DNA from 4 places in the Kitasatospora sp. NPDC001261 genome. Region 3 is predicted to be linked to each of the others. Evidence: riboswitches for the same ligand, from Rfam matches in the RefSeq annotation. Region 3 holds a riboswitch; each other region holds the start of a gene.
What was found. Region 3 has a riboswitch for cyclic di-AMP ahead of ACFY4B_RS00780 (NlpC/P60 family protein). Riboswitches for the same ligand answer to the same signal wherever they lie in the genome.
Positions count from the first base shown of each region.

Region 1: another riboswitch for cyclic di-AMP. It lies ahead of ACFY4B_RS17335 (transglycosylase family protein); the one in region 3 lies ahead of ACFY4B_RS00780 (NlpC/P60 family protein).
Region 2: another riboswitch for cyclic di-AMP. It lies ahead of ACFY4B_RS20770 (transglycosylase family protein); the one in region 3 lies ahead of ACFY4B_RS00780 (NlpC/P60 family protein).
Region 4: another riboswitch for cyclic di-AMP. It lies ahead of ACFY4B_RS39495 (peptidoglycan DD-metalloendopeptidase family protein); the one in region 3 lies ahead of ACFY4B_RS00780 (NlpC/P60 family protein).

Region 1 is NZ_JBIAXP010000011.1:237,440-245,030, reverse strand. It holds gene ACFY4B_RS17350 (MazG family protein) at 717-1,760, shown strand; gene ACFY4B_RS17345 (SDR family NAD(P)-dependent oxidoreductase) at 1,765-2,187, opposite strand; gene ACFY4B_RS17340 (cytochrome P450) at 2,476-3,813, shown strand; cyclic di-AMP (ydaO/yuaA leader) riboswitch at 4,035-4,203, shown strand; gene ACFY4B_RS17335 (transglycosylase family protein) at 4,209-5,114, shown strand; gene eno (phosphopyruvate hydratase) at 5,454-6,740, shown strand; gene ACFY4B_RS17325 (septum formation initiator family protein) at 6,835-7,356, shown strand; gene ACFY4B_RS17320 (DUF501 domain-containing protein) at 7,328-7,591, shown strand, end outside.
Region 2 is NZ_JBIAXP010000014.1:229,089-236,679, reverse strand. It holds gene ACFY4B_RS20775 (hypothetical protein) at 180-1,139, shown strand; cyclic di-AMP (ydaO/yuaA leader) riboswitch at 1,591-1,761, shown strand; gene ACFY4B_RS20770 (transglycosylase family protein) at 1,748-3,154, shown strand; gene ACFY4B_RS20765 (hypothetical protein) at 3,451-3,651, shown strand; gene ACFY4B_RS20760 (LacI family DNA-binding transcriptional regulator) at 3,781-4,800, opposite strand; gene ACFY4B_RS20755 (glycoside hydrolase family 13 protein) at 4,826-6,523, opposite strand; gene ACFY4B_RS20750 (sugar ABC transporter permease) at 6,637-7,542, opposite strand; gene ACFY4B_RS20745 (carbohydrate ABC transporter permease) at 7,583-7,591, opposite strand, start outside.
Region 3 is NZ_JBIAXP010000001.1:164,004-171,594, reverse strand. It holds gene ACFY4B_RS00790 (NYN domain-containing protein) at 1-1,343, shown strand, start outside; gene ACFY4B_RS00785 (C40 family peptidase) at 1,544-2,581, shown strand; cyclic di-AMP (ydaO/yuaA leader) riboswitch at 2,920-3,073, shown strand; gene ACFY4B_RS00780 (NlpC/P60 family protein) at 3,084-4,199, shown strand; gene ACFY4B_RS00775 (C40 family peptidase) at 4,427-5,473, shown strand; gene ACFY4B_RS00770 (hypothetical protein) at 5,527-6,669, shown strand; gene ACFY4B_RS00765 (glycosyltransferase 87 family protein) at 6,688-7,591, opposite strand, start outside.
Region 4 is NZ_JBIAXP010000043.1:33,401-40,991, forward strand. It holds gene ACFY4B_RS39485 (DUF2470 domain-containing protein) at 1-606, shown strand, start outside; gene ACFY4B_RS39490 (APC family permease) at 665-2,215, opposite strand; gene ACFY4B_RS39495 (peptidoglycan DD-metalloendopeptidase family protein) at 2,561-3,541, opposite strand; cyclic di-AMP (ydaO/yuaA leader) riboswitch at 3,544-3,744, opposite strand; gene ACFY4B_RS39500 (MFS transporter) at 4,096-5,577, shown strand; gene purB (adenylosuccinate lyase) at 5,585-7,015, opposite strand; gene ACFY4B_RS39510 (HelD family protein) at 7,135-7,591, shown strand, end outside.

The sequences.
Region 1 (7,591 bases), on a different contig from region 3:
GCTGCGCCGGGCCGGGTTCGAGGCGCCGTGTGACGGCTGGTGGCTGGCACATGCTGTCGGCTGTCACGCCAACCGGCGGCAACCGCCACGACAGCACCTGGCGCCTGCCCCTCCTGGGCGCCGTCCTCCGTCGCCGGTTGCGGCTCGGGCGCACCGGCCGCCGGATGACCGCGTGGGCGTGGCGTTCCCCCGTGCGGGCGCCGACTGGTGCGGGTGGGAGTAGGAAGTCGGCCGGGTCGACTTCCTGTGCTTGTGCGGGCGTGGTGGGGGACGGCGGGGCTGGGGCGTCGGGTAGCGGCGGCTGAGGCTGGCTTTCCGCGCTGCCTGGGATGCCGTCTCCAGTAGCCGGTTGCGGCTCGGGCGCACCGGCCGCCGGACGACCGTGTGGATGTGGTGTTTCCCTGGGCGGCGCCTCCCGGCGCGGGGTGGGGGTGCGGGAGTAGGAAGTCGGCCGGGTCGACTTCCTGTGCTCGCGTGGGTGCGTGGGGGCCTCGGGGATGGTGGTCTGGCCGGTTTGGGGAAGTGGGAAGTCGGCCGGGTCGACTTTCTGTGCTCGCGTGGATGCGTGGGGGCCTCGGGGATGGTGGTCTGGCCGGTGCGGGGGAGTGGGAAGTCGGCCGGGTCGACTTCCTGTGCGCGTGCGGGCGGGGTGGGGACAGCGGGGTGGTGGCTTCCCGGCCCGGCCCGGGGTGGGGGTGCGGGGGTAGGTTCGGGGGGTGACGACGAATGCTGTGCCGACGGAGACTCCGGGCGCGAAGTTGATCCTGCTGACCACCACCCACCGGGTGGCTCCCGGCCTGCTGGCGTGGCCGGCGTGGGAGGCGTTGCGGTCGGCGGGGCGGGTGCTGGTGGGGGACGAGGGGCATCCGCAGGTGGCGGCGGTGCGGCAGGCCGGGGTGGTCGTGGAGGCGGTGCCGGCCGGGTCGGCGCCCGCGTTGGCGCGGCTGCTGACGGGGCAGCCCGCGGGGGCCGGGCCGACGGTGTGGCTGGGCAGCCCGGACGGGGACCCGGGGCTGACCGACGCGCTGGCGCGGCTGGCGGTGGAGCACGCCGGCGAGGTGCCGGAGATCGAGGTGCTGCCCGGCTCGTACGACCTGCCGGGGTCGCGGCTGCTGGACCTGGTGACGGTGATGGACCGGCTGCGCTCCCCGGGCGGTTGCCCCTGGGACGCCGAGCAGACGCACGAGAGCCTGGTGAAGTACCTGGTCGAGGAGGCGTACGAGCTGGTCGAGGCGATCGAGGCGGGGGACCGGGAGACGCTGCGCGAGGAGCTGGGCGACGTCCTGTTCCAGGTGTTCTTCCACTCCCGGATCGCCGAGGACCACCCGACGGAGCCGTTCACCGTCGACGACGTGGCCGGGGACATCGTCGAGAAGCTGATGTACCGGCACCCGCACGTGTTCGGGAACGTCGAGGTCGAGGGCGCCACGGAGGCGGAGGCGAACTGGGAGCAGCTGAAGGCGGCCGAGAAGGCGGACCGCGAGTCGGTGCTGGATGGCGTGCCGGCCGGGCTGCCCTCGCTGGCGTACGCGGCGAAGCTGGTGTCGCGGGTGCGCCGGGCGGGTTTCACGGGGGTGCCGGACGAGGCGTACGGGCTGCCGGCCGAGCTGACGGCCGATTCGGCGGGCCGGCTGCTGCTCGCGGTGGTGCAGCGGGCGCACGACGCGGGGGTGGACGTGGACGCCGCGCTGCGGTCGGCCGCGCGCGGTTACCGGGACGCGGTGCGCGCGGCCGAGGGCCTCGGTCCGGTCGGGGAGTAGGCGCTCAGGCCGCCGTGGCGGTGCGCTCGGGGCGCCGCTGCGGCGGGACGAGTTCGCCGATGGCCTCGCCGACGAGGAGGACGAGTTCGGCGAGCCGTTCCAGGTCGAGGTGGTCGGGCAGGTCCGCCAGCGAGATGATCCGCTCGCCGTCGGGGCCGGCCACGGCGAACAGGTCGATCGGCCCGAGGTGCTTCTCGGCGGTGTCCACGAGGGCGGCGACGTCGCTGGGGCGGCGGATGTCGCCGCAGACGCCGACGACGGGGCAGCCCGGCCGGTCGAGTTCGGCGGCGAGGTCCTCGGCGATGCCGGCGTACTGGTCGGCGATGAGCATTCCGGCGGTGCCGGCGGCGGCGAACCGGCGGGCGAGGCCCGCGCCCGACCCGCCGTCGAGGACCGCGATGACGACGACTGACCCGCTGACCCGCATGGTCTGCTCCTCCCTGTGGGCGACACCGCACCGGCGCCCACGCGTACTGCGGAGGATCGTAGGCACGTCCTGACCCTCCGCAACAGGGATTACCCCTCAGGTGACCAGGCTCACGCCCGCCCCGCGGCCAAGAGTCGGCCAAGAGCTGTCCACGGACCGGCCACGGACCGGCCACGGAGTGTTGGCACGCCCGACGCGTCCGGTCGCGGAAGCGCGGCGGAGGAGTGGCGGGGAAGCGGCGCCCCGCCGGAGGGAGGGCGCGCCCGTCGCACCGGATACGGTCGGTCCATGCCAGCTCAGCCCGTCCCCGCCCGGCCCGCCGCCCCGTCGTCCGACGCCCCCGCCCCGCAGCTGTTCACCTGGGAGTTCGCCGCCGACCCGTACCCCGCCTACGCCTGGTTGCGCGAGCACTCCCCGGTGCACCGCACCACCCTGCCGAGCGGGGTGGAGGCCTGGCTGGTGACCAGGTACGCGGACGCCCGGCAGGCGCTCGCGGACAGCCGGCTGTCGAAGAACCCGGCGCACCACAGCGGGCAGGCGCACCGCACCGGCCGGGTGGGCATCCCGGGGGAGCGGCAGGCGGACCTGATGACCCACCTGCTGAACATCGACCCGCCGGACCACACCCGGTTGCGCCGGCTGGTGTCGAAGGCGTTCACCCCGCGCCGGGTGGCCGAGTTCGAGCCGCGGGTGCAGCAGCTCACCGACCGGTTGATCGACGGCTTCGCGCAGCGCGGTTCGGCGGACCTGATCCACGAGTTCGCGTTCCCGCTCCCCATCTACGCGATCTGCGACATGCTCGGGGTGCCGGCCGAGGACCAGGACGACTTCCGCGACTGGGCCGGGATGATGATCCGCCACGGCGGGGGCCAACGCGGCGGCGTGGGGCGGGCGGTGAAGCGGATGCGGGCGTACCTGCTGGAGCTGATCCACCGCAAGCGGGCGGACCTCGGGGACGACCTGATCTCGGGCCTGATCCGGGCCGGCGACCACGGTGAGCACCTGACCGAGAACGAGGCCGCGGCGATGGCCTTCATCCTCCTGTTCGCGGGTTTCGAGACCACCGTGAACCTGATCGGCAACGGCACCTACGCGCTGCTGCGCAATCCGGAGCAGCGCCGGCTGCTGCAGGAGTCGGTGGTGCGCGGGGAGAGCGCGCTGCTGGAGACCGGGATCGAGGAACTCCTGCGCTACGACGGGCCGGTGGAGCTGGCGACCTGGCGGTTCGCGACCCGTCCGCTGACCATCGGCGGGGTGGACATCCCGGTCGGCGACCCGGTGCTGGTGGTGCTGGCCGCGGCGGACCGCGACCCGGCCCGGTTCGCGGCGGAGAACACCCTGGACCTGGCCCGGAAGGACAACCCCCACCTGGGCTTCGGGCACGGCATCCACTACTGCATCGGCGCTCCGCTGGCGCGGCTCGAAGGGCGTGCCGCGCTGGCCACGCTGCTTTCCCGGCTGCCCGATCTGCGGCTCGCGGAAAGCCCGGAGAATCTGCGCTGGCGGGGTGGTCTGATCATGCGTGGCCTGCGCGAACTCCCGGTGGAATTCAGTCCGGAGAGCCGTTCCCCGCACGCCCCTCTGCACCCCGTTCCGGATGCCTCTTCGACGCCTCCGACCTGCTGAGATCACGCTGACGGGAGGTCGCCGATTGCCCGCCGACGGGGGTGTGAACACCCATCAATCCGGACATAACGCCGCTGTTGGTAGGCGATCGGACACGGGCCGTAATTGTTGTGTGATATCGGTGATATGAGCTTGTGATTGGTCTGATGATCTGTCTACTCTCCCTGGAGTTCGCAGCTGCGGACCTCGTACGCGGAACGCCGAATCCTGCCCGCCGCGTCACGGGAAACCGACCAGAACCCTGGGCAGGGGCGGGGGAACCAGGTTTGTTGCCGTCTCCCCACGGCTTGGGGTGAAGCCGCCCGAGCGGAATCGTTTCCGCGTACGGCGGCCGGGCCACCTCCCGGTCCGAACCCGACAGCTCACCTCGCAGGCGTACGGAGAGGGACCTCTTCATGCTGTTCGTTGGAACTGGCCGTCACCGTCGTCGCACCCAGGCCGAGAAGGCCATCGCCGTCGCCGGTGTGGCCGGCGTCGGACTCGCGATGCCGCTCCTCACCGCCACCGGCGCCTCCGCCGCCCCGGCCTCCACCTGGGACTCCGTCGCCCAGTGCGAGAGCGGCGGCAACTGGAGCATCAACACCGGCAACGGCTTCTACGGCGGCCTCCAGTTCACGTCCAGCACCTGGAAGGCGTACGGCGGCACCGCCTACGCGGCGCAGGCCAACCAGGCCAGCAAGGCCCAGCAGATCTCGGTCGCCGAGAAGGTGCTGGCCTCGCAGGGTCCGGGCGCCTGGCCGGTCTGCTCCCAGAAGGCCGGTCTGACCAAGGGCGGTGCCCCGGCCTCGGTCGACACCTCCTCGGACGCCAAGCCGCAGTCCGCCCCCAAGCAGCAGGCCCCGAAGCCCGCCGCCAAGCCGGCCGAGAAGCCGGTCGCGCAGAAGCCCGCCGCCCAGAAGCCGGCCCAGAAGCCCGCCGCGCAGCCGGTCCAGCAGGTCGCCCCGCAGCAGCAGGCGCAGCCGCAGACCCCGGGCTTCTCCGGCAAGGCCGGCTGGGACGCCGACGCCAAGGTGTACTGGTACCAGAACAACGGCGGCTGGTACTGGACCAGCCACCAGAGCGTCTACCAGCAGTACGCCGGCCAGGCCGCCGCCCAGCCGCAGTACGCCCCGCGCGCCGCGCAGCAGGCCCCGCAGGCCGCCGGCCACGACTACACCGTCCGTGCCGGTGACACCCTGTCGACCATCGCCGCCGCCCAGGGCGTGTCCGGCGGCTGGAGCGCGCTGTACGAGCAGAACCACTCCACCGTCGGCGGCGACCCGAACCTGATCATGCCCGGCCAGGTGCTGCACCTCGGCTGAGCCGCCCCGCCCGACGCCGGCAGCACCCCGAGGCCGGGGTGCCCGCCGGGGGCGCCCGCCGCCGCGCCGGAGCGCTCGGCGTCGACGCCGCTCCACCCCGCCGTCCGAAGGGGGCCGGTCCTACCGGTCCCCTTCGTCCGCATTCGCCCGCTCCGGTGGGACAAGCTGGGACAAGCAGGTGAACTACCGGTGGGTAGCAGGGCCACACGGTGAGACGGGACCGAGGCCGACGCGGCCACGGCAGCCCGGGCGGTTAGGCTCTGGTCGTAACGACTCCGCAATCGTCCTGCTGGCAGCACCACCGTCAGACCGGACCCTGCTCTCGCAAGGAGATGCCTCGTGCCGTCCATCGATGTCGTCGTAGCCCGTGAGATCCTCGACTCCCGCGGCAACCCCACGGTCGAGGTCGAGGTCGGCCTCGACGACGGCAGCACGGGTCGTGCCGCTGTCCCGTCGGGTGCCTCCACCGGTGCCTTCGAGGCGCTGGAGCTGCGCGACGGCGACAAGAACCGCTACTTCGGCAAGGGCGTCGAGAAGGCCGTCCTGGCCGTCATCGAGCAGATCGGCCCGGAGCTGGTCGGCTACGACGCCACCGAGCAGCGCCTGATCGACCAGGCCATGCTGGACCTGGACGCCACCCCGGACAAGTCCTCGCTCGGCGCCAACGCCATCCTGGGCGTCTCGCTGGCCGTCGCGCACGCCGCCTCCGAGGCCAGCGACCTGCCGCTGTTCCGCTACCTGGGCGGCCCGAACGCGCACGTCCTGCCGGTCCCGATGATGAACATCCTCAACGGCGGGTCGCACGCGGACTCCAACGTCGACATCCAGGAGTTCATGATCGCCCCGATCGGCGCGGAGTCCTTCTCCGAGGCCGTCCGCTGGGGCGTCGAGGTCTACCACACGCTCAAGGGCGTGCTGAAGGAGCGCGGCCTGTCCACCGGTCTGGGCGACGAGGGCGGCTTCGCCCCGAACCTGGACTCCAACCGCGAGGCCCTGGACCTCATCGTCGAGGCCATCGAGAAGGCCGGCTACGTGCCCGGCCGTGACGTCGCGCTGGCCCTGGACGTCGCCTCCTCCGAGTTCTACGAGGACGGCGCCTACCGGTTCGAGGGCAAGGACCTCACCGCCGCCGAGCTCATCGAGTACTACGCCGAGCTGGTCGCCGCCTACCCGCTGGTCTCCATCGAGGACCCGCTGGACGAGTCGGACTGGGCCGGCTGGAAGGCCATGACCGACAAGCTGGGCGACAAGGTCCAGCTGGTCGGCGACGACCTGTTCGTCACCAACCCGGCCCGTCTGGCCCGCGGCATCGAGACCGGCACCGCCAACGCGCTGCTGGTGAAGGTGAACCAGATCGGTTCGCTGACCGAGACCCTGGACGCCGTCGAGCTGGCCCAGCGCAACGGCTACCGCTGCATGATGTCGCACCGCTCCGGCGAGACCGAGGACGTCACCATCGCCGACCTGGCCGTCGCCACCAACTGCGGCCAGATCAAGACCGGTGCCCCGGCCCGTTCCGAGCGCGTCGCCAAGTACAACCAGCTGCTGCGCATCGAGGAGATCCTCGACGACGCCGCCGAGTACGCCGGCCGCGGCGCCTTCCCGCGCTTCCGCCACGAGGGCTGAGCGCTCCCGGTAGCGCACGCCTGACCGGTGCCCCGCCGTTCACCCCGTAGGGTGGACGGCGGGGCACCGTCGCGACCAGGAGGGGATACGGGAGATGGCTGGCTGGAGGATCCCGGGCTTGGCGGCCCGGCCCCGGTTCACGAGCCGGGCGACCGTCCTCGTCCTGGTGCTCTGCTCGCTGGTGGCGATCCTCGCCTACCCGACGCGGCAGTTCATCTCCCAGCGCGCCGAGATCTCCGCCCAGCGGGCGAAGGCCGACCACGCGCGCCAGCAGGTCGAGCAGCTGCGCCGGGAGAAGGCCCGCTGGCAGGACCCGGAGTACGTCAAGGCGCAGGCCCGCGCCCGGCTGCACTACGCGGTGCCGGGGGAGACCCCGTACATCGCGGTGGACCCGGCCGGTCAGGCCTCCGCCAGGACCTCCTCGTCCGCGGGCGGGGCCGCCTCCGGGCCGAACGCGGCGCCCGGCGGCGCCGCCGGCCAGGCGAAGGCCGCCAAGCCCTGGTATGCCAGCATCTGGGACTCGGTGGACGCCGCCGACACCGCCGCGGCGGCCCCCGCCACCCCCCTTCCCCTCCCACCGTCCCCCGTTGGAGACACCTCCCCCCATGACCACTGAGAACCACCCCACCGTCTCCGACGCCGACGTCGCGGCCATCGCCGCCCAGCTCGGCCGGGTGCCGCGCGGCCTGCGCGGCGTGGCGCACCGCTGCCCCTGCGGCAACCCGGACGTCGTGGAGACGGCTCCCCGGCTGCCGGACGGCACGCCGTTCCCCACGCTCTACTACCTGACCTGCCCCAAGGCCGCCTCGCTGATCGGCACCCTGGAGGCGGAGGGCGTGATGAAGGACCAG
Region 2 (7,591 bases), on a different contig from region 3:
CTCGGATCGCGTCGGGACAAGCACCGGCCACCACGCGGGGGTTGGGCGAAGAATGTCCGGATTGTAGGCAAAGCGCCCGGACCGGCGCCGGAGACGCACCGGGTCCGTACCGCGAGCACGCGAAACCCGTACGGCAGCCGACTGCAAGCCGGACGGGCCGATGTCCTACGATCTCCGGCATGAGCACCGCAGCCATTCCGGGCGCGCCACTGCCCGTCCGTACTCCAGGCTCCCGTGCGCGGGGGCGCCACCGTCGTCCCGAGCGCCCCGAGATCCCGGCCGGCGCCCCGGCCCTGGTGCTCGCCGTGCCCGCGACCGCCGGGCCCGAGTCCCGCTCGGTCGTCGAGGAGCTGCTCTCGATCGTCCGCACCGAGCAGAACGGCGTCCAGACGGCCGTCGGCTACCTCCCCGGTGACGGTGCGGCGGGCGCGAGCGGCGAGGACCGCACCGTGGCCGAGCTGCTGGCCCTGGCCGCCGAGGCCGGGCGGCCGATGCCCGTCCTGGTGCCGCTGGTGCCCGGCCCGCACACCTTCCTGACCGGGCTTCACGCGCTCGCCGCCGAGTACGGCGCGCCCGTCACCGACCCGCTGGGCCCGCACCCGCTGCTGGCCGAGGCCGTGCACGTCCGGCTCTCCGAGGCCGGGCTGGCCCGGGCCGACCGCGCCCGACTGTTCGCCATCGCGACCGCCGCGGACGGCGTGGTGCTGACCACCGTCGGCGGCGAGGACGCGGCCGCCGCGGCCGGCATCACCGGCGTGCTGCTGGCCGCCCGGCTGGCCGTGCCGGTCGTCGCCGCCGCGCTCGACGTGCCCGGCTCGGTGGCCGCGGCCGTCAACCACCTCAAGGACACCGGCTCGCAGCGCCCGGCGCTGGCCCCGCTGGTGATCGGCCCGGAGGCGGACTCCGAGCTGCTCGCCACCGCCGCCGAGGAGACCGGCTGCCCGTCGGCCGCGCCGCTGGGCGCCTACCCGTCGGTCGGCCAGCTGATCGCCTCCACCTACCTGGCCGCGCTGCCCACGCCGTCCCCGGAGGACCTGGCACGGGCCGAGGCGGAGGCGGCGGCCGCCGCCGAGGCCGAGGGGGTCGTGGAGGGCTCCCGTGGCGCCCACGCGGCCGCCGAGGGGCCTGGCGGACGATAAGGACACCGCGCGCGGGTTCGCGCGCACCGAAGGGCCCGGAACGGATCGCGTTCCGGGCCCTTCCGCGTACTTCCCCCCACCCCGTCCGTCCCGTACGGGAGTCACCCGGCAATGAAGGGGAATGTCCGTTCTGGCGCTATTTGAAAGGAAATAGGGAGCGTGGATTCACATGCTCCGATCGCGGCCGCTCCCCCACCCGCCGGAGTGTGCCACTCCGCGATTCGACGCACCGTCACGCCACTCCTGAGGCGGAGCCAGTTGTCGGCTTCCACAACAGCATTGCCTGAAAACGATCATTTACGATCATGGTGAGTGGCAATTTTGGCAGTTTCCACTAAACCGTGATGCACATCACAGTGGTTTGCAGTTTGAACTTAAGTCTGATTAACGTGCTCCCCGTTCGTGACCACACGAACCCGGTCATCCGCAACGCCGAGTCCTGCCGTCGGATGTCCTGGAAGCGCGAAAACGCACCACGGCAGGAGCGGGGGACCCACAGGTAAGTCGCCCCGGACCGCTCTCCGGAACGGTCCAGGGCTAGGGGTGAAGCCGTGCTCACCGCACGGCCGGGCAACTCCAGCCCGAATCCGACAGCTCACCTCGCAGGCGTGGGAGAGGACCACGTCTTCATGCTGCCCACCAACGGCACCCGTCTGTCCGGCCGTACCCGTCGCGTGATCGCCGCCCTCGGCGTCGCGGGCGTCGGCCTCACCGTCCCCTGCCTCACCACCGGCACCGCCTCGGCCGCCTCCGTCGCCACCTGGGACAAGGTCGCCCAGTGCGAGAGCGGCGGCAACTGGAGCATCAACACCGGCAACGGCTTCTACGGCGGCCTCCAGTTCACCTCCAGCACCTGGTCCGCCTTCGGCGGCACGGCCTACGCGGCCCGCGCCGACCTGGCCACCAAGGACCAGCAGATCGCCGTCGCCGAGAAGGTCCTCGCCTCGCAGGGCCCCGGCGCCTGGCCGGTCTGCTCGGTCCAGGCCGGGCTCACCAAGGGCGGCGCCGCGGCCGCCGTTGACACCTCGGCGGGTTCGACCGCCGCCAAGCCCGCCGCGCCCGCCCAGAGCGCCAAGCCGGCCGCTCCGGCCGCTCCGGCCGCGAAGCCCAGCGCCAAGCCCGCGCAGCCGCAGACCCCCGCCGCGAAGCCCGCCGCGCCCGCCCAGGGCGACGCGCAGGCCTCCACCGACTCCGCCGCCTCCGGCAACCGGAGCGACTGGGTGCAGAAGCGCCAGCAGCAGGCCCAGGGCGGCGACTACACCGTCGTCGAGGGCGACTGGCTGTCCGCGATCGCCGACCAGCACAAGGTGCAGGGCGGCTGGCAGCGGCTGTACGACCTCAACCGCGGCACCCTGACCGAGGGTCCGGACATCATCTACCCGGGCCAGCAGCTGTCCTTCGGCGGCAACGGCCAGGCCCGGGCCGGCCAGTCCTCCGCCGGCACGTCCGGCTCGGACTTCACCTGGTTCGACCGCTCGCAGAAGTCCGGCCAGTCCGCGAACGGCGGTGCCGTGAACGCCCAGCCGACCGCGCAGCCCGAGGCCCCGGCCGCCAAGCCGTCCACCAAGCCGGCCGCGAAGCCCGCCACCAAGCCCGCTCCGCAGCCCCAGGCCCAGACGCAGACCCAGACCCAGACCCAGGCGCCGGCCGTGACCGGCAGCATGGCCGCGGCGGTCTCCTTCGCCGAGTCGAAGGTCGGTCAGGCGTACGTCTACGGCGGCACCGGCAACGGCGGCTGGGACTGCTCCGGCCTGACCCAGGCCGCGCTGCGCGCCGCGGGCGTCTCCGTCCCGCGCGTCGCCGCCGACCAGGCCGCCGCCAGCACCCACGTCTCGCTGGACAGCCTCCAGGCGGGCGACCTGCTGTTCTGGTCCAACAACGGCAAGGACTCCGGCGTCTACCACGTCGCGATCTACATCGGCAACGGCAAGTACGTCGAGGCCGCCAACCCGAGCTCGGGCGTCCGCGAGCAGAGCATCGCCAACTGGGCCCCGGACTTCGCCGGCCGGGTCTGAGGACGGCGCGCGGTCCACGGTCCACGGCTGACGGACCTCCGGTAACAGCTGACGGGTAACAGATAACAGCTGACAGATTTCAACATCTGTCAGCTGTTATCCGTCAGCTGTCGGCCGTCGTCCGAACGCTGACCGCCCACCACCCCCGGGGAGAGTCTGGTCGCTCCTCCCCGGGGGTTCCGGCGTTCCCGGGGCCCCGGCGTGCCCGACCGTTCCCGACCGCGGTTCCGCCCCGTTCCGTGGTGGATCGCCGCCCCAGCGGGCATGCTGCTGCTCTGCACCCGAGGAGGAGTCACATGGCCCAGGTCACCGTCACCCTCGACGCGAACCTCGCGATCGACGCGATGATGCTTTCCGGCACCAAGAGCCCCCAGGACGCCGTCGAACTGGTCCTGCGCGACTACCTGGCCCGCGGCCGCCGCACCGAGACCCGTACCGGCGAGGCCGCCGACGGGCACCGCCTGACCGCCGACCGCCCTACCGCCCAGGAGGGCTGACCCACCCCACGGCCCGCCACGGTCCGGCACGGCCTGCCACGACCCGCGACGGCCGACCGCGCGCACGCCGACGGGCCCCGGAGAGCGATCGCCCTCCGGGGCCCGTCCGACGGCCGTGGCGGCCGGGGTTCAGCGCGCGCAGGCCCCGGTGGACCCGCGCATCACCAGCTCCGGCTGGAACATGAACTCGCCGCGCTGGGCGGCGTTCCCGCCGACCTCCTCCAGCAGCGCGTCCACCGCCGCCGTGGCCATCGCCTCGACCGGCTGGCGGATCGTGGTCAACGGCGGCTCGGTGAAGGCGATCAGCGGAGAGTCGTCGAAGCCGACCACCGACACGTCCTGCGGCACCGACAGCCCGCGCTGCCGCACCGCCCGGATCGCCCCGAGCGCCATCATGTCGCTCCCGCAGACGATCGCCGTGCAGCCCTTGTCGAGCAGCGCGCCGGCCGCCGCGTGCCCGCCCTCCACGCTGAACAGCGTGTGGTGGACGAGGTTCTCGGCCTCCTCCCGGCCGAGCCCGAGCACCTCGCGCATCGCCGCCGTGAAGCCCTCGATCTTCCGCAGCACCGGTACGTACCGGCGCTGACCGACGGCCAGCCCGATCCGCTCGTGCCCGAGTTCGGCCAGGTGCTGGACGGCCATCCACATCGCGGCGCGGTCGTCCGGCGAGATGAACGGCGCGTCGATCTTCTCGCTGTAGCCGTTGATCAGCACGAACGGCACCCCGCGCCCGGCCAGCCGGGCGTAGCGGTCGTGGTCGGCGGTGGTGTCGGCGTGCAGGCCGGAGACGAAGACGATGCCCGCCACGCCCCGGTCCACCAGCATGTCCACCAGTTCGTCCTCGGTGGACCCGCCCGGCGTCTGGGTGCACAGCACCGGGGTGTAGCCGTGCCGGCTGAGCACCTGCTCGATCACCTGGGCCAGCGCCGGGAAGATCGGGTTGCTGAGCTCCGGCGTGATCAGGCCGATCAGCCCGGCGCTGCGCTGGCGAAGGCGGGTCGGCCGCTCGTACCCGAGCACGTCGAGTGCCGCCAGCACGGTCTGCCGGGTGGCGGCGGAAACGTTCGCCTTGCCGTTGAGCACGCGGGAGACGGTGGCTTCGCTGACCCCCGCCTGCGCCGCGATGTCTGAGAGTCGCGCCGTAGTCACGGTCCCAGAGCCTATTCCAACCACGTCAGACCGCCCACCAGCCGGTGCTGTCCGGAGCGAGCACCGTCTCGCCGCCGTCCACCACGAGGTCGGTCGAGGCGAGCAGCAGCGTGCCCGGGGCCGCGATCCGCACCGGCTCGCCGGTGGTGTTCACGGTGCAGACGAAGGCGCCGCGGCGGAACGCCAGGGTGCCCTCGGGGCTCTCCAGCCACTCGACCCCGGTGCCGGCGCCGAGGTCGGGCTGGGCCCGGCGGACGGCCAGCGCGCTGCGGTAGAGCTCCAGGGTGGAGTTCGGGTCGCCGGTCTGCGCCTCGACGCTCAGCTCGGCCCACTCGGCCGGCTGCGGCAGCCAGGACGGCCCGCCGGCCACCGGGCCGAAGCCGTACGGGGCCTCGGTGCCGGACCACGGGATCGGGACGCGGCAGCCGTCGCGGTAGCCGTCCTGGCCGGCCTGGCGGAAGAAGGACGGGTCCTGGCGGACCTCGTCGGGCAGGTCGGTGACGTCCGGCAGGCCGAGCTCCTCGCCCTGGTAGACGTACGCCGAGCCGGGCAGCGCGAGCATCAGCAGGGTGGCGGCGCGGGCGCGGCGCAGGCCGAGCGCCCGGTCGCCGGGGGTGCGGATCTGGGTGCCGAGGCCGGGCTCGTTGGCGAACCGGGTGGCGTGCCGGGTGACGTCGTGGTTGGACAGCACCCAGGTGGTGGGGGCGTCGACCGGACGCATCGAGTCGAGCGAGAGGTCGATCACCTCGCGCAGCGCGGCGGCCTCCCAGCCGGTGCCCAGATACTGGAAGTTGAAGGCCTGGTGCAGCTCGTCGGGGCGGACGTAGTTGGCGGTGCGCTGGACGGTCGGGGTCCAGGCCTCGGCGACGCCGATCCGCTGCCCCGGGTACTCGTCGAGGATCGTGCGCCAGCTGCGGTAGATCTCGTGCACGCCGTCCTGGTCGAAGAACGGCATGACGTCGTTGCCGAGCAGCTTCAGCTGGTCGGCGCCGCCGAGGTCGGGCAGGCCGGGGGCCTTGACCAGGCCGTGGGCGACGTCGATGCGGAAGCCGTCCACGCCCATGTCGAGCCAGAACCGCAGGATCGAGCGGAACTCGTCGGCGACGGCCTGGTTCTCCCAGTTGAAGTCGGGCTGCTCCGGGGCGAACAGGTGCAGGTACCAGTCGCCGGGGGTGCCGTCCGGGTTCTCGCTGCGGGTCCAGGCCGGGCCGCCGAAGATGGACTCCCAGTCGTTGGGCGGGAGTTCACCCTGCTCGCCCTTGCCGGGGCGGAAGTGGTAGCGGTCGCGCAGCGGGGAGCCGGGGCCCTCCCGCAGGGCGCGCTGGAACCACTCGTGCTGGTCCGAGGAGTGGTTGGGGACGAGGTCGACGATGATCCGCAGGCCCAGGTCGTGGGCGTCCCGGATGAGGGCGTCGGCGTCCAGCAGGGTGCCGAACATCGGGTCCACGGCGCGGTAGTCGGCGACGTCGTAGCCGGCGTCCGCCTGCGGCGAGGCGTAGAACGGCGACAGCCAGACCGCGTCCACCCCGAGGTCGCGCAGGTAGGGCAGGCGGCTGCGGACGCCGGGCAGGTCGCCCATGCCGTCGCCGTTGGAGTCGGCGAAGCTGCGCGGGTACACCTGGTAGATGACCGCGTCCCGCCACCAGCCTCTGGACGCGCTGACGTTCGCCTCGTGAGCGGTGTCGGCGGCAGGCCGGGAGGTGTCGGCCAGGTTCTGGGTCATGGACGGTATCCCTTGGGGACTAGAGGAGCGGAAGGCGCCGGGACGTGGAGGCGCGTGACGACGTGGTCGGGAACGGCGGTGTTGCGGGTGGTGCGTGACGACGCGGTGGCGCGCTACGACTTGGAGGCACCGGCGGTCAGACCGGTGACCAGGTGGCGCTGCACCAGGTAGAAGAAGGCCGCGGACGGGATCGCGATCAGCACGGCGGTCGCGGCCATCAGGTTCCACTGGGCGTCGTGCTCGCTGACGAAGGTCTGCAGGCCCACGGCCAGCGTGTACTTGTCGGAGCTGAGCATGAACGTGGAGGCGAACGGCACCTCGGCCCAGTAGGTGAGGAACGAGTAGAAGGCCGCCACCGCCAGGCCCGGGCGGGCGAGCGGCAGCACCAGCCGCCAGAAGGTGCCGAACGGGCTGAGCCCGTCGACCCGGCCGGCCTCGTCGATCTCCACCGGGATGGTGTCGAAGTAGCCCTTCAGCAGCCAGGCGCAGTACGGCACGGTGGTGGTCGAGTAGACCAGGATCAGGCCGGTGTAGCTGTCCAGCAGGCCGAGTTCGGAGAGCATCGTGTACATCGGCACGATCAGCACCGCGATCGGGAACATCTGGGTGACCAGCAGCGACCACATCAGCGGCTTGTGCCCGGGGAACTTCATCCGGGAGACGGCGTAGCCGGTGGTGGCGGCGAGCATCACGCCGAACACGGTGGTGACCCCGGAGACCAGCAGGGCGTTGCCGAACCAGGTGAAGAAGTCGGTGTCGGACAGCACGTGCTGGTAGTTCGACAGCGTCAGCTTGTCGAGGATCTGGCCGGGGTGGAGGTAGTCGGTCTTGTCCGGGCCGAGCGAGACGAACAGGATCCACGCGACCGGGAACAGCGCGATCAGGCCGGCCAGGATCAGGGTGCCGTGGGACAGCGCCCGGGCCAGCGGGCTGCGCTCGCCGCGGCGGCGGACCTTGGCGGGCCGGGCCGCCGGGGCCGGGGCCGCCGCACGGGCCGGGAGTTCGGTGGTGGTGCTCATCGGGGGTACCTGCCTTCGTGGGTCAACTGGGTCCGGGGCCTCAGCCGTT
Region 3 (7,591 bases):
ACGGCGCCTCCGGGTCCGCGGCGGAGCGCGCCGTCGAGAAGCTCGACCGGCCGCTGCCCGAGGGCGTGCGCCGTCGGGTGGTCGGCCTGGCCTCGGACGCGCTCGGCGGGGTGCCGCCGGCCGAGCTCCCGCAGAGCCTGCGTCAGTACGTCAAGTTCACCCCGGCGCGGCGGGCCAAGTACGCGGCCACCGCGCTGGCGGCGGCGCTGGAGGCGGAGCCGGCCTTCCGGGTGCGGATAGCGGAGCGGCTGCGTCTCGGGCAGCCGGACCTGGTGAAGGCGCTGGAGTCGGGCACCGTCCCGAGCGCGGCCGATCCGATGGACGTCGCGGCCGCCGCCTACCTGGTGCGTTCGACGGGCTGGAGCCGGCTGGTGGCCGAGGCCGGCGAGGAGGCCGAGCGGGCCGGTGCCGAGGACGCGGCCGCGGAGGCGGTCCGGCTGGTGGAGAAGCTGCAGGCCGAGCTGGCCGAGGTGCGGGCCTCCGCGCGGGCGGACGCGGACCGGCAGCGGGCCGAGTCCGACGGCGTCCGCAGGGAGGCCGAGTCGCTGCGCAAGAGGGTGCGGTCGCTGGAGAGCGACACCCGCCGGGCGCAGGCCGAGACCCGCCGGGTGGCCGGCGAGCTGGACGTGCTGAAGGCGCAGGCCGCGGCCGAGCGCGGCGCGGCCGAGAGCGAGGCGCGCCGGCTCCGGCACCGGGTCCTGGAGCTGGAGAACGCGGCCGAGCAGGGCCGCCGTTCGGCCCGCGAGGGGCGCAGCGTCGAGGACATGCGGCTGCGGCTGCTGCTGGACACCGTGCTGCAGTCGGCCCAGGGGCTCCAGCGGGAGCTGGCGCTGCCGGTCGCCCAGATCCGCCCGGCGGACCTGGTGGAGGCGGTGGTGCCGGGGGCGGCCTCGCCGCACGACGTGGCCCGGCGCGGGCTGGCCGAGGACGATCCGGCGCTGCTGGACCAGCTGCTGGCGATCCCCCAGGTGCACCTGGTGGTGGACGGCTACAACGTGACCAAGACCGGTTATCCGACGCTGCCGCTGGAGCAGCAGCGGATCCGGCTGCTGGGCGGGCTGGCGATGCTGGCCCAGCGGACCCAGGCGGAGGTCACCTGCGTGTTCGACGGGCAGGACCTGGACGTCCCGGTGATCATGGCGCCACCGCGCGGGGTCCGGGTGCGGTTCAGCCGGACCGGGGAGACGGCCGACGAGCTGATCCGCCGTCTGGTGCGGGCCGAGCCGCAGGGCCGTCCGGTGGTGGTGGTGTCCACCGACCGGGAGGTCGCGGAGGGCGTGCGGAAGGCGGGCGCGCGCCCCGTGGCGTCGGTGCTGCTGCTGAACCGGCTGGCCCGGCCCTGAACCCGGGGAGGTTCGCATGATGCCTGGTCAGGGCCTGTTTCGGAGCATTGTGCGAGTCCGGTGAAGTCAGTGTGGGGACCGGAGTTCACGCCTTCGGGGGAGTGGCAAAACGGATAGATCTTCACTAGGGTCTGGCGTCAAACCTATTTTCCGGAATCTCATCCCATCAGGTGAGCCCGTTGGAAGAAGGAGCCGGTCCCTTGGCCTCCCACCGCCGTCCCAAGCAGCCGAGCCGCGCACGGATCTCCGTGCTCACCGCGGCCGCTGCGACCGCGGTCGCCCTCTCCGCCCAGGTGGCCGCGCACGCCGCGCCGCAGCCGAACAAGACGGACGTCAAGGCGCAGATCGACCAGCTCCAGGAGGAGCAGGAGCAGGCGGCCGAGAAGTACAACGGCGCCAAGGAGCGGGCCGACCAGCTGCGCAAGCAGGCCGACCAGCTGCAGGACCAGGTGGCCCGCGGCCAGGAGCAGATGACCCAGCTCCAGGGCGGCCTCGCCGAGGTGGCGGGCGAGCAGTACCGCAGCGGCGGCATCGACCCGTCCGTCCAGCTGATGCTCTCCTCGGACCCGTCCGGCTACCTGGACAAGGCCTCCACCGTCCAGCAGGCCAGCACCAGTCAGGCCGAGGCGCTCAAGGGGCTGCTGGACCAGCAGCGCCGGCTGGACCAGGAGAAGACCGAGGCGGCCGCCGTGCTCGCCTCGCTGGACACCACCACCAAGGACCTGAACCAGGCCAAGTCGGACGTCAACACCAAGCTGAAGGCCGCCCAGGACCTGCTGAACTCGCTGAGCTCCGCCGACCGCGCGGCGCTGCGGGCCCAGCAGGCGCAGGACGACCGCGCCTCGCGCGGCAGCGACCGGGTCGACCTCGGCAGCCTGCCGCCAGCCAGCGGCTACGCGGCCACGGCGCTGGCCAAGGCGATGAGCAAGCAGGGCTCGCCGTACGTGTGGGGCGCCACCGGGTCGACCACCTTCGACTGCTCGGGCCTGATGGTCTGGGCGTACGGGCAGGCGGGCGTCTCGCTGCCGCGCACCTCGCAGGAGCAGGGCCACTACGGCACCCGGATCCCCTCGCTGGACCAGGCCCAGCCGGGCGACCTGGTGATCTACGGCCCCGACATGCACCACGTCGGGATGTACATCGGCAACGGCATGGTGGTCCACGCGCCGCACACCGGTGACGTGGTGAAGGTGATGAAGGCCGACGCGATGTCGATCAACACCATCCGCCGGGTCTGACGGACCGACACGCCCGAGGGGCTCCCGCGGGGGCCTGTGAAAAGCGCCACCCCCGTCCGGGGTGGCGTTTCGGGTTTCCGGCCCCTCGACGACCACATGGTGAGAACCGATCAGCCTTGTGTGCGTCAATGGTCACCATCGGTCATTTTCACAAAGGAACTTGGGTAATCTTCTGTCTTTTTTCTGACAAGGATTTGAACCGATCACGGTTCAGTTACTAGGGTCATGCTCCGAACCACCGCACTGTCGATCGCCCAGCCAGGGTGGCGGCGGTGGTTACCGTCGAGTTCGCAAGGCAGCGGGACAGGTCGAAGCGACTGTCCGACAGGGGAGCCCAGTGGTAGGGGGCGCTGCGGAGCGGAGCCGGGGAACCACGTTCCTCCGGGGTGAATCGGCGCCAGGTCGGCCGGTGGAACGGCCGTGAGGCGTCGTAGGGCATGCTTCCGGCCCGAACCCGTCAGCTCACCCGGTAGGCGGCCGTAGGAAGAAGGAGTCCGCCTTCGTGGCGTCCCATCGTCGTCCCAAGCCCGCCGGCCGCGCCCGGGTCTCGATCCTGACCGGCGTCGCCGCCGCAGCCGTCGTCCTCTCCGCGCAGGGTGCCCACGCGGACCCGCAGCCGACCAAGGAACAGGTCAAGGGGCAGGTCGACCAGCTCAACGAGCAGGCCGAGGTCGCGACCGAGAACTACAACGCCGCCCAGGCCAAGCAGCAGGACCTGGAGAAGCAGGTCTCCGGCCTGCAGGACCAGGTGGCCCGTCAGCAGGCCCAGGTCACCGAGCTCCAGGGCGGCCTCGCCGAGATCGCCGGCGAGCAGTACCGCAACGGGGGGATATCCCCCACCGTCCAGCTGATGTTCTCCTCCAGCCCGGACAGCTTCCTCAGCCAGGCCGACGCGCTGAACCAGGCCGGCAGCACCCAGAAGGGTCAGCTGAAGGAGCTCCAGGAGCAGCAGCGCAAGCTCGACCAGGACCGCAACGAGGCCCAGGGCAAGCTCGCCGAGCTGGAGTCGACCACCCAGCAGCTGAAGGCCTCCAAGGACGAGGTCCAGGGCAAGCTGAAGGCGGCCCAGGACCTGCTCAACACGCTGACCGAGCAGGACCGCCAGGCGCTGCGCCAGGCCGAGGAGAAGGCCGCCGCCGAGGCCAAGGTCAAGGCCGACGCCGCCCAGGCCCAGCAGCAGCAGGCCGACCGCGCCTCCCGCGACAACAGCCGCGGCAGCCTCTCGGCCCCCACGACCACCGCTCCGGTGAACGTGGCCCCCGGCAGTTCGCGCGGTGCCGCCGCGCTGTCCGCCGCCGCCTCCAAGATCGGCAGCCCGTACGTCTGGGGCGCCACCGGCCCGGGCTCCTTCGACTGCTCCGGTCTGATGGTCTGGGCGTACAACCAGGCCGGCGTGTCGCTGCCGCGCACCTCGCAGGCGCAGGCCTCGGCCGGCACCCGGCTCGGGACGGACCTCTCCAAGGCCCAGCCCGGCGACCTGCTGATCTTCTACACCGACGCCCACCACGTCGGCATCTACGCCGGCAACGGCCAGGTGCTGCACGCCCCCAAGCCGGGCGCGTCGGTGCGCTACGAGGCGGTCACCAACATGCCGCTGACCGGCATCGTGCGGGTCTGATCCCCGCTCGGACGTCTCCAGGCCCGGTCTCCCCCAGGGGAGGCCGGGCCTGCGGCTTTTCCGGCGGCTCGATCTGATGTCCGATTGGTGAGTGAATATTCGGGTTGGGAGGGGTTTGGACTCGCTTGCCCGGACTCGCTAACGTCTGCCACCGGACTCCCGCTCGACGGCCGCCCGTCCCGGTGCGGCGGCGGGGGCCGCGCCGCAGGATTGGAGCCGCTGCCGCCATGCCCGTGCACCGCCGTTCCCAACTGCTCACCCGGGCGCTGGTGCTGACCGCGGCCGCCGCCACCGCGTTGGGCGCGGCCACCGGAGGCAGCGCCCAGGCGGCCCCCGCCAGCCCCGACCCGGGCGACCGTCAGGACGTCAAGACGCAGGTCGAGCAGCTGTACGACGAGGCCGAGCAGGCGTCCGAGAGGTTCAACGCCGCGCAGGAGGCCCAGCGGCGGCTCCAGGGCGAGACCACGATCCTCCAGGGCGAGATCGCCCTCGCCCAGGACCAGCTCAACGGGCTGCGCGGCGACCTGGCGATGGTGGCCGGGGCCGAGTACCGCGGCGGCGGGATGACCCAGACCGCCCAGCTCATCCTCTCGCCCGACCCGGAGGGCTACCTGGCCCGCGCCCGCACCCAGGGCCAGGCCGCCGTGCGCCAGCAGGAGACCCTGCACGAGCTGATCACCCGCCAGCGCCGGCTCGACCAGCGCCGTACCGAGGCGGCCGACAAGCTCGCCGAGCTGGACCGGACCCGGCGTTCGCTCGCCGACAGCAAGCAGCAGGTCCAGCAGCGGCTGGCCGGGGCGCAGAAGCTGCTGAACGGCCTGGGCGCCGTCGAGCGGGCCCGGCTGGCGGTCCAGGACGCCCGGGACGCCGAGCAGCGCGCCACCCGGGGCACCGACCGGCTGGACCTCGGCACCGCCCCGCCCGCCTCCGAGCGCGGGGCGGCCGCGCTGGCCGCCGCGGTGCGGATGATCGGCTCCCCGTACGTCTACGGGGCCACCGGCCCGCACGCGTTCGACTGCTCCGGTCTGATGTACTACAGCTGGCGGCAGGCCGGAGTGACCCTGCCGCGCACCTCGCAGGCCCAGGCGTACGCCGGGCAGCGGATCAGCCTGTCCGAAGCGCGACCGGGAGACCTGGTGATCTTCTACCGGGACATGCACCACGTCGGCATGTACGCCGGCGGCGGCGTGATCGTGCACGCCCCACGCCCGGGCGCCAGGGTCCGCTACGAGAGCGTCACCGCCATGCCGGTCTCCGGGGTGGTCCGGCTCTGAGCGCCCCGCCGTCCGGCCCCGCCGGACCCGCCGCCATACGTCGCCCCCGCCGCGTGCTGTCCCGGCGGGGCGCGCTGCTGCTCGCGGCCGGCGGGCTGGCCCAGCTGTCGCTGCCGTCGGCCGCCCCGCCGGCGCCCGCGGCGCGGCCGGTGGACCGGCGCGCCGAGGTGGCCGCCGCGCTGGCGGAGCGGGCGCGCTCGGCCCCGCCCTGGGCCGGGCTGCCGGTGGCCGAGGCCGGGTACCGCAACCTGGTGCTCGGCGCCGCCGGCGGGGAGCGGGTGACCGCCGCCGCCGACCTGGCGGTGCGGATCGCCGGTTACGACGAGCACCCGGTGGTGTACCCGCGCCGGATCGGGCTGGTACGGGCCGGGGACGGCTGGCGGGTCGAGCGCGAGGAGAGCGCGTCCGGGCCGCCCGCGCCGTGGGACTTCGGGCCGCTCCGGTCCTCGCCGGGCGCCCACTGCCTGGTGGTCGGGCCGGCCGCGGGACCCGACCAGGCCGAGCTGGTCGCGGTGGGGGACCGGGCGGTGCCCGCCGTCACCGAGGTCTGGGGCGGTGCCTGGCCGGAGCGGCTGCTGCTGGAGCGGCCGGCCACCGAGGAGCAGTTCGCCCGGCTGCTGGAGGGTGACCCGGCCGGCTGGACGGGCATGGCGGCGGTCACCGTGGCCGCCCCCGGCGCGCCCTGGCACACCCCGGCGGACCGGGTGCTGGTCAACCCGGAGGCGTACGGGCGGCTCAGCGGCTTCGGCCGCCAGGTGGTGGTCACCCACGAGGCCACCCACGTCGCGACCAGGGCCGACACCCGGGCCTGGACCCCGCTGTGGCTCTCCGAGGGCGTCGCCGACTGGACGGCGTACCGGGACTCGGGCCGCGGCCCGCAGCAGATCGCGCCCGAGCTGGCCCGGGACGTGGCCGCCGGGAAGCTGCCCGCCGCGCTGCCCGCCGACCGGGACTTCGCCGCCGGGGCCACCGGCATCGCCCAGGCCTACGAGCAGTCCTGGCTGGCCTGCGAGCTGATCGGCCGCACCCACGGGCCGCAGCGGCTGGTCGCCTTCTACCGGGCGATCGGCGCGGCCGACGGGCAGGGCGAGGACCGGGAGCGCCGCACCGACCGGCTGATGCGCCGCGAACTGGGCGTCGGCCTGGCGGAGTTCACCCGGCTCTGGCTGGAGCAGGTGGCGGCGCTGAAGGGCTGACCGGCCGGGGAGGGCAGGTCAGCGGCGCTGTTCGGCCGGGGTGCCCGGGTGGTCGATGCCGTCCAGCAGGTCCTGCTCGTAGGCGATGCCCGGGCGCACCGGGTAGCCGCCGGACGGCAGCGCGGCGGGCTCGCGGTCCAGCACCACGGTCGGCGGCAGCGGCGCCTCGCCGCGGGTGGAGCGCCAGAGCCGCACGCAGGAGAGCACGGCGGCGGCCAGCAGCAGCAGGTTGCGCGCGGCCAGGACGGCGACCGCCGCCGGCTCGCTGGCCAGGACCTGGGTGAACATGGTCGGGAACTCGACCAGGGTCAGCGGGCAGGCGAGCAGGATCAGCACCGCCACCGGCCGCTGGCTGCTGTTGCGCACGGTCAGGCAGACCGCCGCGACGCCGACCAGCCAGACCAGGTACTGCGGGCTGATCACCCGGCTGGTCACCACGAAGATCAGCAGCGCGCACAGCGCGGCGTCGTACATGGTGGCCGCGCTGCGGCGCTTGGAGGTGTAGCGCCACAGCAGCAGCCAGGCGAAGCCCAGCAGGGTGCCGGCCATCATGACCTTGCTGATCACGTCGACCCACGGCCCGAGCATCTCGGGGGAGCCGTAGTTCATGGTGACCTTGCCGTCCCAGGCGTCGGCGATCCGGGCGAAGTGCAGCGGCAGCGCGCCGAGCGACTCCACCTCGATGCCGCGGTCCTTCTGGAACGCCAGGAACTCGAAGGCGCCGTTCATCCCGGCCGTCAGCAGGAAGCCGATCGAGACGGCGGTGGCCGCCGCCAGCGTCCAGGAGCGGCGGGTGCGGCGGCCGGAGGGGGTGCCGATCAGGCCGATCAGCGGCCAGATCTTGACGATGCCGCCCAGGCCCAGCAGCAGCCCGCCGACCGCCGGGCGGCGGATCAGCGCCAGCAGGCCGGCCAGGGCGACC
Region 4 (7,591 bases), on a different contig from region 3:
CACCTGGACACCCCGGTCTCCGTGCACGGCTCCCGGCTGCGGCTGCGCGCCGCCCTGGACGACCCGCTGACCACGGCCGCCGTCGGCGCCGCCGAGGGCCTCGCCGTCGTCCTCGACGTCACCGACATCGCCCCCGTCGCCGTCCGCGACCGCGTCCGCGCCCGCCTCACCCTGGCCGGCCGACTGCGACCGGCCCACCTCACCGACGACGGCCTCGGCGTGCACCTGCGGGTGGACGTCGCCCACGCCGTCCTCGCCACCCCGTACGCCACCGGCGCGATCACCGCCGCCGACCTCGCCCTGGCCACCCCCGACCCGCTGGCCCGGTACGAGGCCATGCTGCTCACCCACCTCGCCGACGACCACGCCGAGGCGCTCGACGTCCTCACCCGGCTGCTCGACCCGGCCGTGCTCGCCCACGCCCCGGAGGTCCGCCCGCTCGCCCTGGACCGCCACGGCCTGGTGCTGCGCCTGGACCACTCGCACGGCCACCGCGACGTCCGCCTGGTCTTCCCCGAACCCGCCCGGGACACCGACGACTTCGGCCACCGGATGCACGAGCTGCTGGCCGCCGCCCAGTACGGCCTGCCGGTCCACCGGCGCTGAACCCGGGCCCGCCCGGCGCGAACGCCCGGGCCCGCCGGCCACCGCGGCCCCGGCCCGGTCACCGCTCGACCGCGTCCTCCAGCACCACCCGCCCGATCCGCGCGTACAGCCCGGGCCGCCACCGGCGCACCGCGAGCGCCAGCCCGATCCCGCCCGCGAACACCCCGATCACCAGGTACGGGATCAGCCGGAACAGCAGCGTGTGCGCCGCCTCCCCCGCCGCGGTGTCCCGGTTGAGCACCAGCAGCACCACCACCCCGGCCATCGCCACCCCGCCCGCCAGCGGCGCGGCCAGCGTCCGGAACCAGTGCGCCGTCTCCGGGTGCCGTCCGCGCACGTGGAAGTACCCGACCACGGCGAAGGAGCAGAGCGTCTGCACGACCAGGATCGCCATCGTCCCGAGCAGCGCCAGCAGCGTGTACAGGTGCGCGTACGGGTCCATGCCGGCCGCCAGGAACCCCGCCACCAGCCCCACCGCGATGACCGACTGCGTCACCGAGGCGACGTGCGGCGAGCCGTGCCGCGGATGGGTGCGGCCGAGCGCCGGGTGCAGCAGCCCCTCCCGCCCGATCGCGTACAGGTACCGGGCCGCGCACTGGTGGAAGGCCATCGCGCAGGCGAACGAGCCGGTGACGACCAGCCATTGGAAGACCTTCACCGCCCAGGCCCCCAGGTGCGCGGCGAGCTGGTCGAAGAACAGGCTGTTGCCGTCCTTGCCCGGCACCGCGCCGCCCGCCACCGCGACCGCCCGCTCGACCCCGTTGCCGGACACGATCATCCAGGACACGAACACGTAGAGCAGCCCGACCCCGATCACGGAGATCAGCGTGGCCCGCGGCACCACCCGCTTCGGGTCGCGGGACTCCTCGCCGTACATCGCGGTGGACTCGAAGCCCACCCAGGACCAGAACGCGAAGAACAGTCCGAGCCCGGCCGCCGAGGTGCCCGAACTCCCCACCCCCTTCAGCGCGTTCAGCGGGTTCAGGGTCCCGGCCGCGAGCCCGTCCGGCCCGCCGCCGGAGAGCAGCACCGCCAGTGAGACCGCCGACAGGACGCCGATCTCCAGCACCAGCGCGACCCCGAGCACCCTGGCCGTCAGATGCAGGTCGAACCAGCCCATCACCCCGATCACCGCCGCCCCGAACAGCGCGTACCAGCCCCAGCCGACGTCCACCCCCAGCTGCGAACGGACCAGCCCGCGCAGCGAGTACGCGAAGAAGCCGAGGGCCGCGGCCTCGGTGACGACGTACGCGAGCACCGCGAGCAGCCCCGAGGCCATCCCCGCCACCCGCCCCAGCCCGTGCGAGACGTAGCCGTAGAACGCGCCGGCCGCGGTGATGTGCCGGGCCATCGCCACGTAGCCGACCGAGAACACCGTCAGCACCACGGTCGCCACGATGTACGCGGCGGGCGCGCCCGCGCCGTTGCCCTGACCGACGATGATCGGCAGGTTGCCGGTCATCGCGGTGATCGGGGCGGCGGTGGCGAGCGCCATGAACACCACGCCGACCAGGCCGACCGAGTCCGCCTTCAGCCGGTCGACCCCGCCCGCCCCGGGCCGCTCCCGCCCGGCCGTCTCCCCCGCCACGCCCCCGCTGCGGACCGCCATCCGGCCTCCTCGCCTCCCGGCCCGCCCGACCGCCGGACCGGCCGGGCGCTGACCGTCCGCCAGCATGGCGCCCGCAGGCGCCCGGAGATCCCGGCGAACCCCCTGCGGGACACCGGAGTTGACGCTTCGTTCGATCGATCGAACACCCCGGGCGGGCCCGGGAACGAAAGCGGCCGGCCCGGCCGCACGAGGAGGTCCTCATGCGGCCGGGCCGGCCTGGGCGTGTCCCGCGCCCATGTCCGCCGTGCGGCGATCACCCGGTCGAGCGGTCACCCGACATGACCATCCCGGGCGATCGGTTCGCCCGCAGCGGCGGTGGTTCCTGGTACCCCGGAGCTCTCGGGGTCAGAGCGCGACGCCGTGCGCGCGCAGGTAGGCGACCGGGTTGATGTCCGAGCCGTACTCCGAGCCGTTGCGGATCTCGAAGTGCAGGTGCGGGCCGGTCACGTTGCCGGTGGCGCCGGAGAGGCCGATCTGCTGGCCGGCGGTGACGGTCTGACCGATCCTCACGCCGATCGAGGAGAGGTGCGCGTACTCGGCGTAGTGGCCGTCGGCGAGCCTGATCTCGACCTCGTTGCCGTAGGCGCCGCCGTTGCCGGCCTTGACCACGACACCATTGGCGACGGCGCGCAGCGGGGTGCCGGTGGAGGCGACGAAGTCCTGGCCGGTGTGGTGGCCGGAGGCCCACATCGAACCGGCCACGCCGTAGGCGGTGCCGAGCCGCGGGCTCGCCAGCGGGGCGACGAAGCCGGAGGTGGCGGCGGCGACCGGAGTGGCGGTCACGGCCTGGGCCGGAACGGCGACCTGGAGCTGGGTCTCGAGCTGCGCGGACGGCTTGGCGGCCTCGGTCTGCACCTGGACCTGGGCCTGCGGCTTGGCGGCCTGGGTCGCCGGAGCGGACGGCTTGGCGGGCTTGGCCGGAGCGGCGGGCTTCGCCGGGGCGGCGTCGGCGGCCGGAGCGGCGGCGTGGCCGGACAGCGCGAGCTGCTGGCCCGGGAAGATCAGGTTCGGGTTGGCGCCGACGACCGAGCGGTTCTGCTCGTACAGCGCGTGCCAGCCGCCCTCGACGTTCCTGGCGTCGGCGATCTTGGACAGGGTGTCACCGCTGACGACGCGGTAGCTCTCCTGCGCGGCCTGGGCGGCCGGAGCGGCGGCCTTCGCGGCCTGCTTGGCCTCGGTGGAGGCGGCGGCCGGAGCGGCCGGGGTGTGGGCCTGGGCGCTCATCGCGGTGACGAGCGGGAGGGCGAAGGACACACCGGTGACGGCGGTGGCGATGCCGATGCGGGCGGCGCGGGGCAGGGCGATACGACGAGCCTGTGCAGGCATGGAATTTTCCTCTCCGACGCCTGCGAGGTGAGCTGTCGGGTTCGGGCTGGAGTTGCCCGGCCGCTTGCGCGGCTTCACCCCAAGCCGGTCCTGGACGCCCGCGCCCTGAGGCGCGAACTCCGGTCCGGCGACTTACCTGTGGGTCCCCCGCTCCTGCCGTACAGAGTTCGTTTCGAACCACCGGGCAGCGGCAGGACTCGGCGTTCCACCCGGCGGATCCGTCCGGACTGGCCGGGCGGTCGCTGAACTAAAACCCATCCGTTCGGGTGAAGCAATGTCGATCTCTTGAAACGGCAACGATCCCCCCTGTCCCAGTGACCCTCCGCAGGCCCGAGCCCACGGTGCGTACACAACCCATTCACCCCCCGCCACTGATCCACGACCCTGCGCCGAGATCGGCCACGCCGCGCACCCGTCCGCTCACGCACCGCCAGCCGCCAACACACCCACCGGTGACCCTTGTCACGTGCGCCTCGGCAGCGCAGGATTCGCCCGTGGCCACCTCCGAGGCCGGCACCCTGCGCCTGGGCACCGCGCAGGGTCGCTGGGTACTAATGGCGACGGTGCTCGGCTCCAGCATGGCGATGCTGGACGGCACCGTGGTGAACGTCGCGCTGCCCCGGATCGGCGCCGACCTCGGCGCCTCCCTCGCGTCCCTGCAATGGACCCTGAACGCCTATCTGCTCACCCTGGCGGGCCTGATCCTGCTCGGCGGCGCGCTCGGCGACCGCTACGGGCGGCGCAAGGTCTTCCTGATCGGCGTGGTCTGGTTCGCCGTCGCCTCCGCGGCCTGCGCCGCCGCGCCGAGCATCCATGTGCTGATCGCCGCCCGCGCCGTCCAGGGCATCGGCGGGGCGCTGCTCACCCCCGGCTCGCTCGCCATGCTCCAAGCCGTCTTCCACCCTGACGACCGCTCGGCGGCGGTCGGGCTCTGGTCCGGCCTCGGCGGGGTGTCGGCGGCGGTCGGCCCCTTCCTCGGCGGCTGGCTGGTGGACGGCCCCGGCTGGCGCTGGATCTTCCTGCTGAACCTGCCGCTCGCCGCCGCCGTGATCGCGGTCACCACCCGGTCGGTGCCGGAGAGCCGGGACGAGGGCGCCTCCGGCCGCTTCGACGTCCTCGGCGCCGTGCTCGCCGCCCTCGCCCTCGGCGCGATCACCTACGCGCTGACGGCGGCCGGCGAGGGCCTGTCCCCCGCCGTCTGGGTCAGCGGGGTGCTCGGAGTGGCGCTCGGCGTCGCCTTCGTGGCGGTCGAGCGCCGCGCGCCCGATCCGATGCTGCCGCTCGGACTGTTCTCCTCCCGGCTGTTCACCGCCGTGAACCTGGTCACCCTGTGCGTGTACGCGGCGTTCAGCGGCGTCTTCTTCCTGCTGGTGGTGCAGCTCCAGATCGTGTCCGGCTTCTCGCCACTGGTCTCGGGCTTCGCGCTGGTGCCGATCACCGTGCTGATGCTGCTGCTGTCCGCGCGCGCCGGGCGGCTCGGCAAGCGGATCGGCCCGCGCATCCCGCTGACCGTCGGCCCCCTGCTGTGCGCCGCCGGGGTGCTGCTGATGCTGCGCGTCGGCCCGGACTCCTCCTACTGGGTGGACGTGCTGCCCTCCGTCACGGTGATGGGCTGCGGCATGACGCTGCTGGTCGCACCGCTGACGGCGACCGTGCTGGCCGCCGTCGAGGTCCGGCACGCGGGCATCGCCAGCGGGGTCAACAACGCCGCCGCCCGCGCGGCCGGCCTGCTCGCGGTCGCCGCCCTCCCGGCGCTGGCCGGGCTGAGCGGCGACGCCTACCGGGTGCCCTCCTCGGTCGACTCCGCCTTCCACACCGCGATGCTGATCTGCGCGGGCCTGCTGGCCGCCGGCGGGCTGATCGCCCTCGCGACCGTACGGGGCAACGTGCTCGCCGCCGACGACCAGCAGGTGGCCGAACCGAACTGCGACTGGCCGTGCGGCACCACCACCCCGCCGCTGGACCCGGGCCACGTCCCCGCGACGCGCGAGGGCCCCGCCACCGGTCCGGCGGCGGGGCCCTCGGCTCAGGGCTGACGAGACGTCAGAGGATGTCGCCGGGCGCGTACTTGGCGGCCTCCGGGTAGGCGGCCGCGACGGCCTCTACCTGGCGGACCACCTCGGCGACCTGGGCACCGGCCGCGCCGGTGAAGGACAGCCGGTCGGCGAGCAGCGCGTCCAGCGCGGCCCGGTCCAGCGGGATCCGCTCGTCGGCGGCCAGCCGGTCCAGCAGCTCGTTCTCCCGGGCGCCCGCGCGCATCGCCAGCGCGGAGGCGACGGCGTGCTCCTTGATGACCTCGTGCCCGGTCTCCCGGCCGACGCCCGCGCGCACCGCGCCCATCAGCACCTTGGTGGTGGCGAGGAACGGCAGGTAGCGGTCCAGCTCGGCCTCGATCACGGCGGGGAAGGCGCCGAACTCGTCGAGGACGGTCAGGAAGGTCTCCAGCAGGCCGTCGAAGGCGAAGAACGCGTCCGGCAGCGCGACCCGGCGCACCACCGAGCAGGAGACGTCGCCCTCGTTCCACTGGTCGCCGGCCAGCTCGCCGGTCATCGAGGCGTAGCCGCGCAGGATGACGGCCAGGCCGTTGACGCGCTCGCAGGAGCGGGTGTTCATCTTGTGGGGCATCGCGGAGGAGCCGACCTGGCCCTCCTTGAAGCCCTCCGTGACCAGCTCGTGGCCGGCCATCAGGCGGATGGTCTTGGCCAGGCTGGACGGCGCGGCGGCCAGCTGGACGAGGGCGGTGAGCACCTCGAAGTCCAGCGAGCGCGGGTAGACCTGGCCGACGCTGGTCAGCACGTTCTCGAAGCCGAGGTGCCCGGCGACCCGGCGCTCCAGCTCGGCCAGCTTGTCGGTGTCGCCACCGAGGAGGTCGAGCATGTCCTGGGCGGTGCCGACCGGGCCCTTGATCCCGCGCAGCGGGTAGCGGGCGATCAGCTCCTCCAGGCGGCGGAAGGCGACCAGCAGCTCGTCGGTGATCGACGCGAACCGCTTGCCCAGGGTGGTGGCCTGCGCGGCCACGTTGTGCGAGCGGCCGGCCATGACCAGCTCGGCGTGCTGGGCGGACAGCTTGGCCAGGCGCACCAGCACGGCCACCGTGCGGTCCCGCACGTGCTCCAGGGACTGGCGGATCTGCAGCTGCTCGACGTTCTCGGTCAGGTCCCGGGAGGTCATTCCCTTGTGGATCTGCTCGTGCCCGGCGAGCTCGCTGAACTCCTCGATCCGGGCCTTCACGTCGTGGCGGGTGACCCGCTCACGGGCGGCGATCGAGCCGAGGTCGACCTGGTCGATCACCCGCTCGTAGTCGGCGACGGCGGTCGCCGGAACCTCGACGCCGAGGTCCTGCTGGGCCTTCAGGACGGCGAGCCACAGGTGGCGCTCGAGGACCACCTTGTGCTCGGGGGACCACAGCTGGGCCAGGGTCGCCGAGGCGTACCGGGAGGCCAGGACATTGGGGATCTGGGGCTTCGCGCTCACGCTTCGCAAGAGTAACAGCCGAGGTCACGCCGGACGTCGGCGGAGTGGGGTAGGCTGGGTCAATTGAGCGCCTTTCAGATGACGCTTCGCAGCCTTCTCACCGCAAGGATACCACACCGATGAGCGAACCGCCAGTGACCGCGCGGGACTCCAGCGCCCTCGCCGCGGCCCTGCGCACCGAGCAGGCCCACCTCACCCGGCTCTACGCCCGGCTGGACGCCGAGCGCGAACGGGCCCGCCGCACCGCCGACGGCACCCACGACGGCGCCGGGTCCGGCGGCACCCACCAGGCCCGGCTGGAGCGCGAGGTGCGCTCCCGCGAAGCCGCCCGCCACGCCGCCCGACTGGAGGCGGTCGAGCGCGGCCTCTGCTTCGGCCGGCTCGACGAGCGCGACGGCACCGTCCACTACATCGGCCGCACCGGCCTGACCGACGACACGTACGAACCGCTGCTGCTCGACTGGCGCGCCCCGGCCGCCCGCCCCTTCTACACCGCGACCCCCGTCCACCCCGGCCCGGTGGTGCGCCGCCGCCACCTGCACACCCGGGGCCGCACCCTCACCGGCCTCGACGACG